3 regions of the Lachnoanaerobaculum sp. genome follow, and region 3 is predicted to be linked to each of the others. Evidence: predicted binding sites of a transcription regulator. Region 3 holds the regulator's gene; each other region holds the start of a gene.
The links. Region 3 encodes HrcA, which represses chaperone genes, less so after heat shock. Its sites were predicted from a motif close to TGTTAGCACTCNNNNNNNNNGAGTGCTAACA; they were not measured.
Positions count from the first base shown of each region.

Region 1: a site for HrcA is predicted at 4,656-4,686, ahead of ACO6FI_RS08955 (Hsp20/alpha crystallin family protein). Genes of this name have one in related genera too.
Region 2: a site for HrcA is predicted at 2,210-2,240, ahead of ACO6FI_RS02400 (co-chaperone GroES). Genes of this name have one in related genera too.

Region 1 is NZ_DBHIEQ010000019.1:28,683-35,334, reverse strand. It holds gene ftsH (ATP-dependent zinc metalloprotease FtsH) at 1-558, opposite strand, end outside; gene hpt (hypoxanthine phosphoribosyltransferase) at 570-1,100, opposite strand; gene tilS (tRNA lysidine(34) synthetase TilS) at 1,084-2,592, opposite strand; gene ACO6FI_RS08965 (septum formation initiator family protein) at 2,594-2,911, opposite strand; gene asnA (aspartate--ammonia ligase) at 2,976-3,983, opposite strand; gene ACO6FI_RS08955 (Hsp20/alpha crystallin family protein) at 4,125-4,547, opposite strand; gene rpsT (30S ribosomal protein S20) at 4,859-5,125, shown strand; gene trmB (tRNA (guanosine(46)-N7)-methyltransferase TrmB) at 5,164-5,817, opposite strand; gene ACO6FI_RS08940 (S1C family serine protease) at 5,911-6,652, opposite strand, start outside.
Region 2 is NZ_DBHIEQ010000003.1:84,489-91,140, reverse strand. It holds gene groL (chaperonin GroEL) at 220-1,839, opposite strand; gene ACO6FI_RS02400 (co-chaperone GroES) at 1,870-2,154, opposite strand; gene ACO6FI_RS02395 (sodium-dependent transporter) at 2,301-3,671, opposite strand; gene ACO6FI_RS02390 (hypothetical protein) at 4,331-4,609, opposite strand; gene ACO6FI_RS02385 (MerR family transcriptional regulator) at 4,779-5,513, shown strand; gene trhA (PAQR family membrane homeostasis protein TrhA) at 5,744-6,451, shown strand; gene ACO6FI_RS02375 (AraC family transcriptional regulator) at 6,567-6,652, shown strand, end outside.
Region 3 is NZ_DBHIEQ010000024.1:17,706-24,357, forward strand. It holds gene ACO6FI_RS10190 (helix-turn-helix transcriptional regulator) at 1-638, opposite strand, end outside; gene ACO6FI_RS10195 (tryptophanase) at 1,231-2,916, shown strand; gene ACO6FI_RS10200 (sodium-dependent transporter) at 2,998-4,344, shown strand; gene hrcA (heat-inducible transcriptional repressor HrcA) at 4,511-5,542, shown strand; gene grpE (nucleotide exchange factor GrpE) at 5,553-6,167, shown strand; gene dnaK (molecular chaperone DnaK) at 6,247-6,652, shown strand, end outside.

The sequences.
Region 1 (6,652 bases), on a different contig from region 3:
AAAGTCCACCACCTCATCCAGCTCTTCCTTTTCTTCTTCAAGCCCCGCCACCTTTGTAAAATTCACATTGGTGGATTTTACAACCTTTGCTCTGCTTTTTCCGAAGTTCATCATCTTGTTATTGCCGGCGTTTCCGCCTGCTGCCATTCTGCCGTTCATATACATCATAAAAAATATGATCATTACGGCGGTCAATCCTATCGGCAATATGGTGTTTGTAAATACACTGTCTCTCGGAACATCATCCAATATATAGGTGATATTCTTTCCTTTAAGTTCCTTTGTGAATTCGTTTACATCCGATACAAAATAATGTACCTCCGATTTCCCGAATTCCTGTTGAGTGTTAAAGTGTATTATCGCCTCACCTGTAGGTGTCTGTGAATTCTGTCTTATCTCTATCAGTGAAATATTGTTCTCTTCAACCACTTTTTCAAATTGCTTTGAATCCAGCTTTATGCTACTTAGTTGATTTCCCATGTTAAAAATAAGCCAAACTATAAGTCCTAAAACTAACAGTAAGAAAAATACTCTTACCGGATTATCTGCTCTTTTCATCTTTCTCCTATCTAGTCTGAGAGTTCCATAACTCCGATATACGGTAAATTCCTATATCTTTGATCATAGTCAAGCCCATATCCCACAACGAACTTATCTTCTATTTCAAAGCATACATAATCTACGAATACATCCTTTTTCTCTCTTCTTGAAGGCTTATCAAGAAGTGTACAAAGCTTGATAGACTTCGGGCCTCTCTTTTTTAATATATCCATAAGGTATGACAGTGTGTTTCCGGAGTCGATAATATCCTCAACCACCAAAACATTCTTGCCGTCTATACTGTTATCCAAATCCTTTATTATCTTTACCACTCCGGAGCTCTTTGTCTCCGAGCCGTAGCTTGATACACTCATAAAATCAAGTCTTACATTCAAATTCAGTCTCTTTGCAAGGTCACACATAAACATGACTCCGCCCTTTAAAACACATATAAGTGTAAGCTCTTCGCCCTCATAGTCCTTATTGATTCTGTCTGCAATCTCCAAGATCCTGTTCTCTATTTCCTTCTCGGATATCAGCACATCAACTTTCTCTTTCATATTTATCTCCTAATACTTCTATTTTCAAAACCTTGTTTGTATACAAATCTACTTTGTATAGCTCACTTATCCTATCAAGCCCTATCATATCGTCAGGTGATTTACTGTCTTTAAATATCCAAACTACACATGATCCGATTGCAAGTACTATATGTTCCTTCCTTATACTTGTAGGTATCTTTTCATCTGTAAAAAGCTTTTTTATAACCTTTTTGCCGCTTTTTATCTGAATGAAATCACCGCTCATATACCCTCGGACAGCGATATTTTTCTCTATAAATTTCAAATTGTTGTCTTTGCTTACAGCACTGTTAATACACAAGCATTCCCTTGTATATTTTACTATATCTCTAAGGACTTTGTCAAAATCCAGCCATTTTACATTACCGTCACCGGGGATATCTTTCATACTGAAGTCGCTAAAAACGCCGTATCTTATTTCAGGAAAACCGCTCTTACTCTCCTTTTCATCTTCACCCTGTACAAATCTTAAATACTTATAATCATTATATACTTTTATATCGTATTTTAAATCCAGCTTTTTTCCGTTCTCTCCGTGAGCCAATTGCCATACATCCTCTATATGCACCATTCCGATATCTTTGATCCCGAATTTTTTTTCTCTCAGCAACTCTTTCAGTGCATACCTTATTATATATGTGCCTAAAATATGCGGATGCTTTATCAGCTCATTTCGATCGAGTGTATACCCGCTATTCCCTTCAGCTTTTAAATTATTTTCACAAAATTTTTTGGCTGAATCCTCAAAATATTCATCGGCCTCAGCCGCAACTGTTGAAGTTTTATAAAAGTTATTGACTACATTGCTGTTTACGTACTTTGTAAGTATCGGAAAGACTTCATTTCTCAATACATTTCTTGTGTATTCATTTTCAAGATTTGTGCTGTCTGTCATGTACTCTATTTTATTTTCATGCATATATTCTTCTATCTCGGCTCTTGTAAAGATAAGCAGCGGTCTTATTATCCTGCCGTTCTTTACCGATATGCCCTTAAGCCCCGATATTCCGCTTCCTCTTGAAAGATTGTGCAGCATTGTCTCCGCATTGTCATTTTTATTGTGTGCAACCGCAATCTTGACTTTTGAAATATCTGTTCCTTCTGTTTTGCTTATATCGGTTGCAATATTTTCAAAGGCTTCATATCTTGCCTTTCTTCCGGCTTCTTCCTCACTGATTTTTAACATAGACGCCATCTTAGGAATATTGTAATGAACCGAAAAAAATTCCACACCGAGTTTCTTGCAAAGTTCTTTTACATAGTTTTCATCACGGCTTGCCTCTTTTCCTCTGATGCCGTGATTTATATGTACAACAAAAAGCCTTATTTCTAAGGCTTTTTGCAACTCACTGAGTGTATGCAGCAGGCAAACCGAATCTGCCCCGCCGCTTACACCAAGTACAACTCTATCTTCTTTTTCAATTAGTTTGTTGTTTTCTATAAAACGACTCAATATATCTATATTCAACATATCAATTCTCAGGCTTTATGGCAATTTCATTCGGAAAAACCAAGCCCAACTTCTCCCTTGCCATCTCTATTATATAGCTGTCCGTCTGAACATACTTCTTTTTTTCATCAAGTTCCTTGGCTCTTTCGCTTTCGCTTTCCAGTTCTTTGACTATTTTTTGATTATAAGCTTCTCTGCTTGCCAACTCTTTTTTTATACTTCTTACCTTTACTCCTAGGACTATCGCCATAGACACTACTACCATAGTAATAAATACTATCGAAAGTCTGTTCTCAAATATTCCTTTGGTTTTTTTCTTTTTAACTGCTTTTTTAGCCATAAACTTCCCCTTATAAAACAATCCGATGAAAAACTTTGTAAGTCCTTATTAAGACGTCTATATACTATAGTAATATCATTTTATTCTTTTTGCAAGCCTCTATCATATCTGCCGGCCATACGCTTGACTGTACTTCACCTACATGAGCTTTGTTAAGTAAGAGCATACAAAGTCTGCTCTGTCCGATACCGCCACCTATTGTATACGGCAACTCACCTGCAAGTAATGACTTGTGGAAAGGAAGATTCTTTCTATCCTCGGCATTTGCCGCTTTAAGCTGTGACTCCATAGCAGCCTCATCCACTCTTATACCCATACTTGAGATTTCAAGTGCACTGTCAAGGTTTTCAAACCAAAAAAGAATATCTCCGTTCAGTTCCCAATCGTCATAATCAGGTGCTCTTCCGTCATGCGGTTTGCCGTCTCCAAGTGCTCCGCCTATTTTCTCAACAAATACACAGCCGTGTTCCTTTGTTATAAGATTCTCTCTTTCCTTAGGAATCTTATCAGGATACATTTGTCTAAGCTCTTCAGAAGTAATAAAGAAAATATCATCAGGCAGGTGCTTTACAGCTTGCGGATACTTATACCACACCTCATGCTCCATATGCTTGATTACTTTAAAGATAGTCTTTACGGTATCTTCCAAAGTCTTTATATTTCTGTCTTCTTTTCTTATTACCTTCTCCCAGTCCCACTGGTCCACATAGCATGAATGAAGATTGTCAAGCTCCTCATCTCTTCTTATGGCATTCATATTTGTGTAAAGTCCTTCACCCGGAGCAAAATTGTACTCGCCAAGTGCCATTCTCTTCCACTTTGCAAGTGACTGAACCACTTCGTACTCTTCATTCGGTATACCTAAAATATCAAATGATACAGGGCGCTCAACACCGTTTAAGTTATCATTGAGACCGCTTGACTTTGATACAAATAACGGCGCTGAAACTCTCTCCAAATTCATCTCTTTTCCGAATTCTTTCTGGAAAGTATCTCTGATATACTTTATCGCTTCCTGCGTCTCTCTCACACTTAACACCGGGTCATATCCCTTTGGTAAAATCAATGCCATAAAAACCTCCATTCTGAATATGCAAACATATCTCTTTAAAAAACTTATGATAGCACTAAGTATAATAATATACAAGATGGAATTTAGCACTTTAAAATAAAAAAACTGCCACTTTCGTGGCAGTCAAAATCATTTGATTTATTATTCAATTGCTATTGTCTTTGGAGGCTGTGGTAAGCTCTCTTTTTCTTTAGGCAATGTAAGCTTCAATATACCGTTGTTGTATGAAGCCTTGATATCTTCTTCTGTAACGGCATCTCCGACAAAGAAGCTTCTCTCGCATGAACCGAATCTCCTCTCTCTGCGGATGTATTTATCATTTTCATCCTTCTTGTCATCGTTTTCTTCATGCTTTGCACTGACTGTAAGGTATCCGTCCTTAAGGCTTGCTGTAATATCTTCCTTATTAAATCCCGGAAGCTCTATGCTGAGCTCATAATTACCGTCTACATCCTTTACATCAGTCTTCATGCTTGGAGCTTCAAACTTACTAAAGCCTTTGCCCCAAAAATCATTATCAAAAAACTCATCAAACAAATTATAATTTCTTCTAGGTAGTAACATATCTATATCTCCTTTATTATCAACATTATTAGTATTCAAATAGAACCTTATCGATAACCTTTGCTGTTATCTATGTCCTATTTGTTATAGTAATAATATAGCAAATATTATTAGCAATGTCAATGGGTGAGTGCTAATTTTTTTAAAAAATTTATATTATAAATCTTTCGCTTAAACCTTGACTTTCCACTTAGAATATCCTAAAATTATGGTTGCGTTTAGATTGAACTGTCCGTGTCCAGGCTTCAATATAAACTTTCGAAAGTTTAACTTTCATAAAACAAAAAGGTATTTATTTATTGGAGGTAAATGTGGCTAATATCAAATCCGCAAAGAAAAGAATTCAGGTTACTTTAGTAAGAACAGAGAGAAACAAGGCAATCAGATCAAAAGTGAAGACTGCCATTAAGAAAGTTGAGAGTGCTGTTGCAGCAAATGATAAGCAGCTTGCAAAAGACAACCTTAAGAACGCTATCGTTGAGATTACAAAGGCGGCATCAAAGGGTGTATATCACAAGAACAATGCTTCTCGTAAGGTTGCAAGACTTTCAAAGGCTGTTGATAGTATCAACGCATAAAATAAACTCCAATGACCGTCATCATTGGAGTTCTTTTTTTATCTGCTTATAATCATCTTACAAATCTTATTTCCTTGGCCTGCAAATTTTTCCTCATACTCGGTCATTATATTCCCTTCGCTCTCCTTTTCAGAGTGAAAATCAAAACTGCAAAAATCAAGCTTCCACTTAGACTCTTTAACCACTTCCAGTGAATATTCAAAAAGTCCCACATTGTCTGTCTTAAACTCTATCACACCTTCAGGCTTTAATATCCTGTCATAGACTTGTAAAAAGTCAGGGGAAGTAAGTCTTCTGTTTGCATGTCTGTCCTTCGGCCACGGGTCCGAAAAGTTCAAAAATATCTTATCCACTTCACCGGTCTCAAAAATATCTGCAAGTTTTCTTGCATCCGCACATAAAAATCTCAGATTGTCTATTGCTTTGTCACTTTCAAGATTTCTCTTTCTTTGTATAGCCTTCATCAGTACACTTTCATATCTCTCAATACCTATAAAGTTTATACCGGGATTTTTAAGTGCCATATTTCTGATAAACTGCCCCTTGCCCATACCTATTTCTATCTGCAGCGGCCTTCTTATATCAAATATATCCTGTATCTTACCTTTTAAGGCTATAGCTTCATCCTCTCTGAGGCATTCTTTCGCATCAGTTATAAAGTCTTCACAACCCTTTATATGTCTAAGTCTCATATCATATACTCCATTTCCTATATAGCAACTTAGTATACCGTAAAAACGACAAAAAAAGCAACAGGCTTTCACCTGCTGCTTAGAAAATCTATATTACTGTTCCTGTGCTTCTCTCTTACCGAGAGTGATGCTTACAGTCTTCTCAACATATTTACCGCTGTCGTCAAGTCTTTGAACAGTCAGATCCACCTTTCTGCCGCTCTCATAGTATGTAAGCATATTTTTGAGTTCTTCCATACTTCTTACACTCTGTCCGTCAAACTTTGTAATGATATCCTTTGCCTTCAAATCTGAAGATGCTGCGGCACCGCCTTCTACAACTTTGTATACATAGATACCCTGCGGCATATCGTAAGCCTTTGCCATCTCCTCGTCAATATCCTTACCCTGTATACCGAGGTATCCCTGATTTTCCTGTGCTACTACAGTTCTTGTCTCCTTGCTTGAAAGTTCCTTTATGAGATCCTTTACTGTAGATATAGGGATTGCATAGCCCATTCCCTCTACAGCTGTATCTGAATACTTGGCTGAGTTGATACCGATTACCTGACCCTGCATATTAAGGAGTGCGCCACCTGAGTTACCGGGATTTATAGCCGCATCAGTCTGTAAAAGATTCTTTGAAGTGCCGCCCTCAGTCTTTACCTCTCTGTTAAGTGCCGAAATATATCCGACTGTTACGGACTGACCGTATCCCAGTGCATTTCCTATAGCAACAACACCCTGTCCTACCTTAACATTATCACTGTCTCCGATATTTGCGATGCTGATTCTTGACAATGTGTCTTCTCCCATATCTGAGAGCTTTACAGCCACTACAGCCACATCATTGTCA
Region 2 (6,652 bases), on a different contig from region 3:
AAATTTTCATATTGATAAAATATATTTTACTAAAATTATAATCTTCATTAATACAAAAATATATTATGCATAGTAACGAAAATACTTCATTGTTTTTATAAGATATTGCTATAGCATTATTTTAAGTACAGCTTATTATATAAAAATTTGATTTTTAAACACAAAAAAGGCACACCCTGTTTCCAAGGTGTGCCCTATAAGCTTTATTATAAAGTTTTATTACATCATTCCCATTCCGCCACCTGCAGGCATTGCCGGAGCATCTTCCTTAATGCTTGCTACTGCCGACTCTGTTGTAAGGAGCGTAGATGCTACCGAGTTTGCATTCTGAAGTGCCGATCTTGTAACCTTTGCAGGGTCCAAGATACCTGACTTAACCATATCTACATACTCTTCTCTGTAAGCATCGAAACCTACACCTACGCTTGACTCTCTTACCTTGTTTACAACAACGCTTCCTTCAAGTCCTGCGTTCTCTACTATTCTGTATAGCGGAGCCTCAAGTGCCTTAAGAATAATCTTTGCACCTGTTCTCTCATCACCTTCAAGAGTAGCTACAAGCTTTGCAACTTCCTTACTTGCATGGATATAAGCAGAACCGCCTCCTGCAATAATACCCTCCTCAACTGCCGCTCTGGTGGCATTAAGTGCATCTTCCATACGAAGCTTTGCTTCCTTCATCTCTGTCTCTGTAGCGGCACCGACTCTGATAACTGCAACACCACCTGAAAGCTTAGCAAGTCTCTCCTGTAGTTTCTCCTTATCAAAATCGGATGTGGTTTCTGCAAGCTGAGCCTTAATCTGAGCGACTCTCTTCTCAATATCAGCCTTTGCACCCTGTCCGTCAACGATTACGGTGTTCTCTTTTTGAACCTTAACACTCTTTGCTCTACCAAGGCTTGCAAGTGTAGCATCCTTAAGCTCAAGTCCAAGTTCCTCACTGATTACCGTACCGCCTGTAAGAACAGCAATATCCTTAAGCATATCTTTTCTTCTGTCACCATATCCCGGAGCCTTTACAGCTACGACATTGAATGTACCTCTAAGCTTGTTTACTATAAGAGTTGTAAGAGCCTCGCCCTCTACATCCTCAGCTATAATAAGAAGCTTCTGTCCTGATTTAACAAGCTCCTCAAGAAGAGGCAAAATATCCTGAATATTTGAAATTTTCTTATCTGTAATAAGGATATAAGGGTCATCAAGATTTGCTTCCATCTTCTCCATATCTGTACACATATATGCAGAAACATAACCTCTGTCAAACTGCATACCTTCCACCAAGTCAAGCTCTGTCTTCATTGTCTTTGACTCTTCGATAGTGATAACACCCTCATTGGTTACCTTCTCCATAGCATTCGCTACCAGACTTCCAACCTCATCATCACTTGCGGAAATAGCTGCAACTCTTGCAATCTGCTCCTTGCCCTTTATAGGCTCACTCATCTTTGCAATAGCTTCTACAGCTGCATCTGTAGCCTTCTTCATTCCCTTACGCAAAACGATTGGATTTGCACCTGCTGCAAGGTTTTTCATTCCCTCGTTTATCATTGCCTGTGCAAGAACTGTAGCTGTAGTTGTACCGTCACCTGCCACATCATTTGTCTTTGTGGCAACTTCCTTTACAAGCTGTGCACCCATGTTCTCAAATGCATCTTCAAGCTCTATTTCCTTTGCAATGGTAACACCATCATTTGTAATAAGCGGTGTACCGAATGATTTATCAAGTACAACATTTCTTCCCTTAGGTCCCAATGTAACTCTTACTGTATCAGCCAGCTTATTTACACCGGCTTCCAATGCTTTTCTGGCTTCTACGCCATATTTAATATCCTTAGCCATATTTACCTCCGTCTAATCTATCTGAAATTTTTATTCAATCACTGCTAAAATATCATTCTGCTTAACAACGATATATTCTTCCTTGTCAAGCTCTACCTCTGTGCCGGCATACTTTGAATAAATTACCTTATCGCCAACCTTAACCTGCATTTTTATTTCTTTTCCGTCTACAACTCCACCGGGACCGACAGCCACAACCTCCGCCTGCGAAGGTTTCTCCTTTGCCTGACCCGGAAGCACTATACCGGATGCAGTTGTCTCTTCGGCAACCAACTGCTTTAAAACCACTCTATCAAATAAAGGTACTAACTTCATTTCGTATTCCTCCTAATAATTTATAAAATCAACTATGTAGTTTTATACCACTTTTTATTAGCAGTGTCAAGACTTGAGTGCTAATTTTCTAAATAATTTAAAAACATCCATAACTTTAACAGTTAACGGCTGTTTTAATCTATTTCCTATTTAAAAAATTTATCATATATTCCAAACACAAATATAAATATAACTATAATCGGAAGTATATAGGTAAGATAAAATCTCATCCAGTTCTTCATCTTCATACCCTCTCCCTTATCACATTCTTTGAGATAATTATCCCATCCCCAGCCATATCTGCTGACACAAAACAGTAGATATACTAAAGAACCCAGCGGCAATATTATATTACTTACCAAAAAATCTTCAAGGTCAAGTATTGTGCCTCCAAAAGGAGTAAGCCATCCAAAACTCCATATATTAAATCCGGATACACATGGAAGTGAAAGTATTATTATTAGTATTAAGTTAAAAAGGCTTACCTTTTTTCTGGTTTTCTTTGTAAGATCCATACCACAGGATACTATGTTCTCAAATACTGCAAGCACTGTAGAGAATGCCGCAAATGACATGAATATAAAAAAGAAGCTTCCCCAAAGTCTTCCAAGAGGCATTTTATTAAAGATATTCGGCAATGTTATAAATATAAGAGCAGGACCCGATGTCTGATCTACACCATATGTAAATGTTGCCGGAAAGATAATAAGTCCTGATACTATAGCTACAAATGTATCAAGTATAACTATTGTAACAGATTCTCCAAGCATGCTTCTGTCATTACTTATATAGCTTCCAAATATCAGCATTGCTCCTATTCCAAGGCTAAGTGTGAAGAATGCCTGATTCATCGCACCTGTGATTACATTTCCGACACCGGTTTCTTTGATTCTGCCTATATTCGGTACCAGATAGTACTTAAGCCCTTCTGCGGCACCCTTTAAAAAGAATGAGTTTACAGCAAGTATAATCATTACTACAAGAAGTATAACCATCACTATCTTTGTGATATTCTCCAAACCCGCTTCAAGTCCTCTTGATACTATGAACATTCCTAATGCTACTACTACCACCATCCAAAATATCATTATACCCGGCTGTGTAAGCATAGTGTTGAATGCATTTAACACTCCGTCAGAATCAAGTCCTTCAAATCTGCCAGTTACTGTTAGGTAGAAATAATGCAGCATCCAGCCTGTCACTGTAGTATAAAACATCATTAAAAGATAATTACCTATAAGTGCCACCATTCCATGTATATGCCACTTACTACCTGCCGGCTCAAGTTTTTGATATGCCAGTACAGGACTCTTTCTTGCCGCTCTTCCTATTGAAAACTCCATTGTCATTATGGGTAGTCCAAGCATTACCAAAAATATCAGATACAGCAGTACAAATGCACCGCCACCGCCTTTTCCTGTCATGTACGGAAACTTCCACACATTACCGATACCTATTGCACATCCGGCTGAAATGAGTATAAACCCAAGCCTGGACTTTAACCTTTCTCTTTCCAAAATATCCTCCTAATAAACACTTGATATTTTTGAGGATTGCGAGAACAATCAGTGCGAAACAATCGGCACACTCGAAAACGCTTTACCCCAATAACCTGTTAAATCAAATGTAAAATATTATAGCATATTTAATAAAAGAATTCTATGTTATGCATTAAAACATTCTATAATCAAGTTTTATTTATTTCATCGTATTAACATACTGTCATATGTAATCATTTTACTTGATGATAATTGTAAATCCTCTTTTTTATCTAATCTAAATCCGGATAAATATAAAATAATACATAATATTATCGGTATAAAATTTAATACAACAATCAATGTAATATACATAACAATATTAATTTCTACACCTTTTGAAGATATATTTTTATATCCGGTTGTGTTATATAATATCAATGGTAATATAACTGTAAATATCAATACAAGCACTGCACCGGTAATGCTTTTATATCTATATACATTAAATTTAACAACACTACTCTAAAATAATACTGTTACAGCTACCATTGTTATACCGATCATAAAATTACAAATATAACAAACAATATTTGAATAAAATATTTCTTCCAATCTATTCTTTAACATATTACTATCCCACAATTCATTATAAATTTCCGCCCAATATATCACCTAATATTATTATAAACATATACTCAGGAATTAATCAAACCACAAATACCATATCCCGGCTTTTTCTGTCTTATAGCTATATATCTTATAAGATTAAATATCATAAACGGGACAATTGCCATTATGTAATATAAAACTACTGTCAGCATCTCTCTAATTTCTCTTATATAAAATATATCTAAAGGCCTACAAGCGTATACAGCTAAAACCAGAATAACTCCATATACTAAATTGATAATAATACTTACCGGAACAGAAATAATTATTTTATATATAATAAAATCAAATATACTACTCTTCATCCAAACTGCCTCTTGTACAAAAAATTTCTTCTTATATTTTATCGATAAAAGGATTTTTTGGCTTAAAATTTTAATACACATTTCAGCTCTTATAAATAATCTTTAATTCAAAGTATTGACTATAACATTACGTCATAGTTTATACTTATCCTTGTTAGGAGGTTCTCAAATGTTTTTAATTAAAAAGGTTAGTGAAATAAGCGGTGTATCGGTGCGCACTTTACACCATTATGATGAAATAGGCTTACTTTCACCTAAAAAAGGTGAAAATGGGTACAGATATTATTCCGAAGATGATATGTCTTTTTTGCAGATGATATTGTTTTATAAATATCTGGGATTTCCTTTAAAGCAGATAAAAGAGTTATTAAAACAGGAAGATCCTGAAATACTCCATCATCTAAAGAAACAGCTCGCTTTGATGCAGAAAGAAAAGCAAAAACTCTTAACACTTATTAACACATTGGAAAAGACTATTGAGTCAAGAGAAAGGAGAATTACTATGGCAACAAAAGAAAAATTCAAGGGTTTTACATATCAGGACAATGAAAAATATAAACAGAAAGCAATAGATATGTATGGAGAGAAAGTTATTGAGGAATCCGTTAAAAAGCAAAAAGGAAGAGAACAGGAAATTGCCGACGGTTTTAATAATATCTTTTTTGCAATATCGGATAATATGTCAAAGGGATTGGATGCTACATCAAAAGAAAATACCGAACTGGCTAAAAAGCTTCATAAACATATTTGTGAGTACTCTTTTGACTGTAGTGCGGATGTATTTTCAAGCATAGGCTATGGGTATGTTAAAAATCCGGAATTTAAAGATAATATGGACAAATTTGGAGAAGGTATGGCACAGTATCTGTGTGATGCAATTCAACAGTATGTAAAAGAGATTTAATTGATAAATCTTTTTAATATATTTTCACCTCTAAATATCGTTTTATTGTACTTAGAGGTGAAAATCAAGCCTATTTTTTCTTTATTTTAAAGAACGCTTATAAAGTTCTACAATAATTACTCAACACTTTTAATTATTTTCGACTTGCAATTTTACATATTTTGATGTAGTATCAATATATGTTATATGTAGTTTTTAAAACTATGTAAGTCTGCATTAGGGAGGTATTTATGAAAACAAAAAATAGAGAAAAAACAAGATTTGGTGTGCTACCGAGCACTATATCAATACAAATAAGAGAACCCGGATCTGCAATCACTCACTTTGTGGGACTTATACTTGTTTGGATAGGTGCATTTCCATTGATGCAAAGAAGTATAGAACATGGAAGCTTTATCACATCACTGTCTATGCTTGTATTTATTATATCCACTACACTTTTATATACAGCCAGCACATTATACCACTCTGTAGTGCTTGACCTGAAAAAAACAATGATATTTAGAAAGATAGACCATACAATGATTTCAGTACTGATAGCAGGAACTTATACTCCTGTATGCCTTACAGCACTTAAGGGCTTTACAGGATATATGTTACTTACAGCCATATGGGCACTTGCTATCGGAGGAATTTTTCTAAAAATCTTCTTTGTCAGCTGCCCAAAGTGGTTATCATCTATTATATATTTAATAATGGGTTGGCTTTGCATGTTTGCCTTAAAACCACTCTATAAGACGTTACCGCTTTCAGGATTTTTATGGCTGCTGTTTGGAGGTATTTCATATACACTCGGAGCTGTAATCTATGCATTTAAACTGAAAGCATTTAATGAAAAACACATCTACTTCGGTTCACATGAAATATTTCATGTGTTTATAATGCTTGGAACATTCTGCCACTATATGCTTTTATATACCACACTTTCATTCTATTGATAAATATTACTGCAAAATATAATTTTAGTTACTAAATAGGGCTGTTTATTTTTAACGGCCCTATCTTGGATGCCTGTACTCCCTTATATGCCATCTATAAAATCCCCTAAAAGTAATCTTCGGTTCCGGTACCACAGGAATAAGTATAAAATGCGTATATGCCAATCAGTACTATTTCAGTACAAGCTTTAAAAAACAACT
Region 3 (6,652 bases):
ACTGTACAAAGATATCTGTACATACTTGCAGGAGAACACGAGAGTCTGTGCCCTACAGTTTTTATAGCTCCCTTCATGGAAAAAATACCCTTTTGATAAAGTTGCTTTATTATATCAAGCTTTTCGATATGGCTAAGCTTATTAAACGGCAGTTTGTTGTCGATACGAAGCAGTATTTCGTCAATAGCATTTGAAATACTGTCTGAGAAGATTTCCTGTTCACAGTTTCCCTTTATCTCAATAGAGATATTTTTACTCACATAGTTGTCGGGATGACAGAGTGAGAACACAAGGTTTGAAAGCTCCTTATACCGGTTGTCGTCAAAACTTATATTCAATGCACCGATAAGATTATTATCGGCATCCTTTATATAAAAAGTGGAACATCGTAAAATCTTACCGTTACCTGACAGTGCACGGTAGTTGGAGAGCCACTTTTCAGTAGATGAAGTACTTTTATTAAGTATGGTTTTCATAGCCGGACTTATAGTGTCACCTGATTTTCTTCCGCTTATTTCTCCGTTTACTATGTGCAATATATGCTTCAGATCATATACTATAATCTCATAGTCGGGACCGAGCAGTGTACTTAAAAAGTTTGAAATATCAATGTACCTGCCTATATTAAATTCATTCATATTTACCCCCGATAGTTTTGTTTAGTCAGCAAAATATAAATTGCAAACTGAAACGCTCTATATTTATTATATCAAAACTTGAAAGAATATAATAGAAAAAATAAAAATTATACAAATTAGCTAAAATAAGAAAATAAAAGAGAAATTAAGACCGAAAATCGAGTGCTTAAAAATTCTCATAAAAATTCTCAAAGGAAGTTTGAAAGCAAAAATACATCGGTTTTACTGTAAAGATACAGATAATAATATTTCAAAAAAATTATCAGTAGGAAGTTTTTGCTTTTGTTGAGAAAATTTAGAAAATCATATTTTAATGCATATTGCACAGAAATATACGAAAAATATTTTTACAGAGACTTTTTATTAAACAATATTGACAATAATTAAAATTAGTGATAAATTATTCTCATAAGGATATTTAGATAATAAACCTTAAAAATACAAATAAATTGTATAAAATGTGTACGCAATATAAAAAATACAATGTGAAGGAATAAGTGTTATCTACTATATTATAGAAATTGTAATACCGTCCGCCAGTCGTTTGTTACGATGACCGGGGTATCAAATAAATATATTTGGAGGTATTAAAATGGAGTATGAGAAAATGTTAGGTGTGGAGGCACCGAAGTCATGGACACATGTAGTCAGAGAGGTTCCTACAGTTACACAGGAGCAAAGAAGAAAGGCGCTTGAGATGACTCATTACAATGAGTTTGCATTCCCGGCAGGCCTTTTATATATTGACTGTCTTTCAGACTCAGGTACTACATCAATGACAGATACACAGTGGTCGGCTATGTTCCTTGCAGATGAATCATATGGTAGAAATAAGGGATACTATGTTTTACTGGATGCATTCAGAGACGTTTGGGAGAGAGGCGATGACCAGAAGAGACTCATCAACTACATAAAAGAAGGCATTGACAAAGATGATGTAGAGAAGATGATGAACGAGGTGTATCTGGTTGACTACGAGGGTGGATTTATCAACGGAGGTAAATACCAGCTTTCCAGACCGAATACATTTATTGTTCCACAGGGACGTTGTGCAGAGGCACTTTTATTTGACGTATTAAAGCCTTTATTTGCAAGAAGATGGCCTGGTAAGGTATTTACCATTCCGTCAAATGCACACTTTGATACAACAGAGGGCAATATCAAGCAGATGGGAAATATTCCAAGAAATCTTTTCCATAAGGAAGTTTTGTTTGAAGTGCCTGAGAGCGGAAAGTATGAGAAGAATCCTTTCAAGGGAGATATGGATATTGATAAACTGAATCAGCTTATAGAGGCTGTAGGCGTTGAGAATATTCCGCTTATATATTCAACAGTAACCAACAACTCCGTATGCGGACAGGCCGTATCTATGGGCAATATCAGAGAGGTTTCAAAGATCGCTCATAAGTACAATATACCTTTTGTTATGGACGGCGCAAGATGGGCTGAAAACTGTTACTTTATCAAGATGAATGAAGACGGCTATAGAGATAAGTCAATCTGTGAGATTGCAAAAGAGATGTTCTCTTACTTTGATGTTGTTTCCGCTTCACTTAAGAAAAACGGACATGCAAATATGGGCGGAGTTTTGGCTTTCCGTGACAAGGGTCTGTTCTGGCAGAAGTTTTCGGAGTTCAATGAGGACGGCAGCGTAAAGACGGATATCGGACATCTTTTGAAGGTTCGTCAGATATCGGCTTATGGTAATGATTCTTACGGCGGTATGTCCGGACATGACATCATGGCACTTTGCCAAGGAATGTATGAAGAGGCAAGATTTGATTATCAGGATGAGAGAGTAAGACAGTGCCAGTATTTGGCAGACGGACTTACAGCTAACGGTGTACCTGTAGTACAGCCGGCCGGCGGACATGGAGTCTATATTGATGTTGACAAGTTCTTCAACTATAAGAGAGGACATGAAAGCTTTGCAGGTCAGGCACTCTCACTTGAGATGATTCATCGTTACGGTATACGTTGTTCAGAGCTTGGAGATTTCTCAATGGAGTATGATCTTAAGTCTCCTGAGCAGCAAAAAGAGGTATGTAATGTTGTTCGTTTGGCTATCAACAGAAGCCAGTTCAGCAAACAGCATATGGACTATATAATTGCAGCATTGACACAGCTTTACAAGGATAGAGATACTATCCCGAATCTTAAGATTACATTCGGTCACACATTGCCGATGAGACATTTCCACGCTTGGGCAGAGCCTTATGCTCCGACTAAGGAAGAGATGTGTGATGAGGAAAACTACAAATATTGGGAAAATAAATAAGATATAAAGCGGTCCGGCCGATGCGGTCGGGCTGCTATCCAATAAGGGGGACTTGTTTTTTTAACAAGATGGAGGAAGTTTATGAGTTTGGATAATACACCTGCAAAGCAGGATGGTTTTAACTCACAAATAGGGTTTATTATAGCATGTGTAGGCTCTGCCGTAGGTATGGGAAATCTGTGGAGATTTCCGGTGTTGGTGTCAGCCTGGGGGGGGATGACTTTTCTGATTCCTTACTTCATATTTGTTATACTTATAGGAAGTACAGGTGTTGTTGAGGAAATCGCACTAGGAAGGAGCACAGGTAAAGGTCCTATAGGAGCCTTCGGTGCAGCTATGGCGCATGCAGGTAAGAGTAGAAAAGTAGGTGAGAGCATCGGCATCATACCTACTATAGGTTCTTTGGCACTTGCTATCGGATATTCATGTGTAGTCGGATGGATATTCAAATATGTTGTAATGGCATTTACAGGTAAGGTATTTGCAATGGGTACAAATATGGACCTTATAGGTACTACCTTCGGTACAACTGCAAGTGCCTTCGGCAATAATATGTGGATAGTAATTGCGCTTATTGTCAATTTTGCAATCATGGCTTTTGGAGTTGCGGACGGTATTGAGAAAGCAAACAAGCTTATGATGCCGCTGCTTTTTGTAATGATGATAGGTCTGGCTGTTTATATAGGTATACAGCCGGGAGCGGTTGACGGATATAAGTATATATTTACTGTAAATCCGGAAGGATTAAAGGATATCAGACTTTGGATATTTGCATTCGGACAGGCATTCTTCTCACTGTCTATAGCCGGCAACGGTACGGTTATTTACGGTTCTTACTTAAGTAAGAAAGAGGATGTACCGTTCTCGGCAATGAATATAGCTATATTTGATACCTGTGCGGCTCTTTTGGCGGCTCTTGTTATTATACCGGCTATGGCTACATCAGGTGCGGAGCTTAGCGAAGGCGGTCCGGGACTTATGTTTATCTACCTTGTAAATATCATGAATCAGATGCCGGGCGGAATGATAGTCGGAATAGTATTCTTTGTATGTGTTACATTTGCAGGACTCAGTTCTTTGGTCAACTTATATGAGGCGCCTGTAGCTACCTTGCAGCAGCAGTTTAAGCTTGGCAGATTACAGTCTGTAGGTATTATAGGAGTAATCGGAGTTGTTGTTGCAATACTTATACAGGGAATTGTTTCAAACTGGATGGATGCGGTATCAATATATATCTGCCCGATAGGTGCGGTACTTGCTTCTGTAATGTTGTTCTTTGTATTTGGAAAGAAATATACAATGGAAGCTGTAAATACCGGTGCAAAGAAACCGAAGGGAGAAATATGGTTCTTCCTTGGAAAGTATGTATATACAGGACTTGCATTACTGGCACTTATAGCCGGCGCATTCTATGGCGGAATCGGTTGATTTTATTACATATTTTATAAAACTCTCAACTCAAAAAAGTTGGGAGTTTTTTGTGCAATTTTTTTAAAAAAAGTTGTTGACAAATCCTTATATATAGAATATAGTAGCTAATAGAGATTAGCACTCTATATAAGTGAGTGCTAACAAACGAAGAAGGGAGGAGCGAATGGATTCAGATGACAGGAAAGCGATTATTTTAAAAGCTATCATAAAGAACTATATGGAAACCGGGGAGCCGGTCGGTTCAAGAACTATTTCAAAGCTCCCTGAATTAAACTTAAGTTCCGCTACTATAAGAAATGAGATGAGCGACCTTGAAGAGATGGGCTATATTTTGCAGCCGCATACTTCGGCAGGACGAATTCCTTCAGATAAGGGATACAGATTTTATGTAGATGAGATCTTGAGAGAAAAGGAGATAGAGACTGAGGAGTTCAAGGATCTGATGTTCAAAAAAGTGGACAGATTGGAAAACGTCTTGAAGCAGTTGGCAAAGATAATTGCAAGAGATACCAATTATGCCGCAATGATATCAGGACCTACTATTCACTCAAATAAAGTAAAGTTTTTGCAGCTCTCAAAGATGGACAGGTTTAAGCTTCTGCTTGTTACGGTAGCTGAGGGAAATATTATCAATAATAAGATAATAGATATCGACAGTGAAATATCCGACAGCGAGATTTTAAATTTGAATCTTCTTATAAATACTTCTCTTAACGGTCTAACTGTAGAAGAGATAAGCTTAAGCATTATGAACAAGTTACGGACAGATGCAGGAGTTTACGGAGATATAGTTGATAAGGTTTTGCGAGAGGTTGCGGCGGTGTTTGAAAGTGCTACCGATAATCTGGAGATATATACAAGCGGTACGACAAATATTTTCAAGTATCCTGAAATATCCGACAGAGAAAAGGCAAGTCAGCTTGTAAACGCTTTTGAGGAAAAGGATAAGTTAAAGGAAATACTTTCAGATGTAAATGAGGATTGTGAGAACGGTGTCAAGGTGTATATAGGGAATGAAGTGCCGGTTTCAGATATGAAAGACCTTTCGGTAGTTACTGCCAATTATGAGATTGGTGAAGGACTTAGAGGTACTATCGGTATAGTAGGACCGAAGAGAATGGACTATGAGAAGGTATTAAAGACTGTAAAGACTGTGATGGCATCTTTGGATGAGCAGTTTAAAAATGATGAATAAGGAGAGGGTTGTGGAAGAAAAAGATTTTAAAAGAGAACAGGAAGAAAATAAGGAAGTTTTAGAGGGCGAAGAAGCAAGTAAAGCTGCTGAGGCCGACGAAACTCCTGAGGAAGCGGCGGCAAAGGCTGCAGCTATGGAAGCTGAAGTGGGTGAGGCTTTCAGCGATGAAAACCTTGAAGAAAAGCAGGATAAAAAAGATATTGCCATTGCGGATTTGACAGACAGACTCAAAAGAAGCATGGCGGAGTTTGATAATTTCAGAAAGCGAAGCGAGAAGGAAAAAGCGACCATGTTTGATATGGGTACAAGAAGTATTGTGGAAAAGATTTTGCCGGTAGTTGACAATTTCGAACGTGCAATGGTGGCGGCACCTAAGGAAGGAGACGGTAAGGCATTTGCTGACGGAATTACAATGATATATAATCAATTAAAAAAGACTCTTGAGGATTTGGGAGTAAAGCCTATTGATTGTGTAGGGCAGCCGTTTGATCCGAACTTTCACAATGCGGTGATGCATGTTGAAGATGAAAGTCTTGGTGAGAATGTGGTTGCGGAGGAACTTTTAAAGGGATATATGTATAAGGACAGTGTTCTTAGACATAGTATGGTAAAGGTTGCCAACTAAGTTGACAATATATTTTACACTGTAAAAGGTGTCAAATATTTTATATAGATTAAATATTTTATTATTGGAGGAAATTATAATGAGCAAGATTATCGGTATAGATTTAGGTACAACAAACAGCTGTGTAGCAGTTATGGAGGGTGGAAAGCCTGTAGTTATTCCAAACTCTGAAGGTTCAAGAACAACACCTTCAGTTGTAGCATTTACAAAGACAGGTGAGAGACTTATAGGTGAGCCTGCAAAGCGTCAGGCGGTTACAAATGCCGACAGAACAATCTCTTCAATCAAGAGACATATGGGTACGGATTACAAGGTAACTATTGACGGTAAGTCATATACACCGCAGGAGATTTCAGCAATGATTCTTCAAAAGCTGAAAGCGGATGCTGAAAGCTACTTGGGTGAGAAGGTTACAGAGGCCGTTATCACAGTTCCGGCATACTTTAACGATGCACAGCGTCAGGCAACAAAGGATGCAGGTAAGA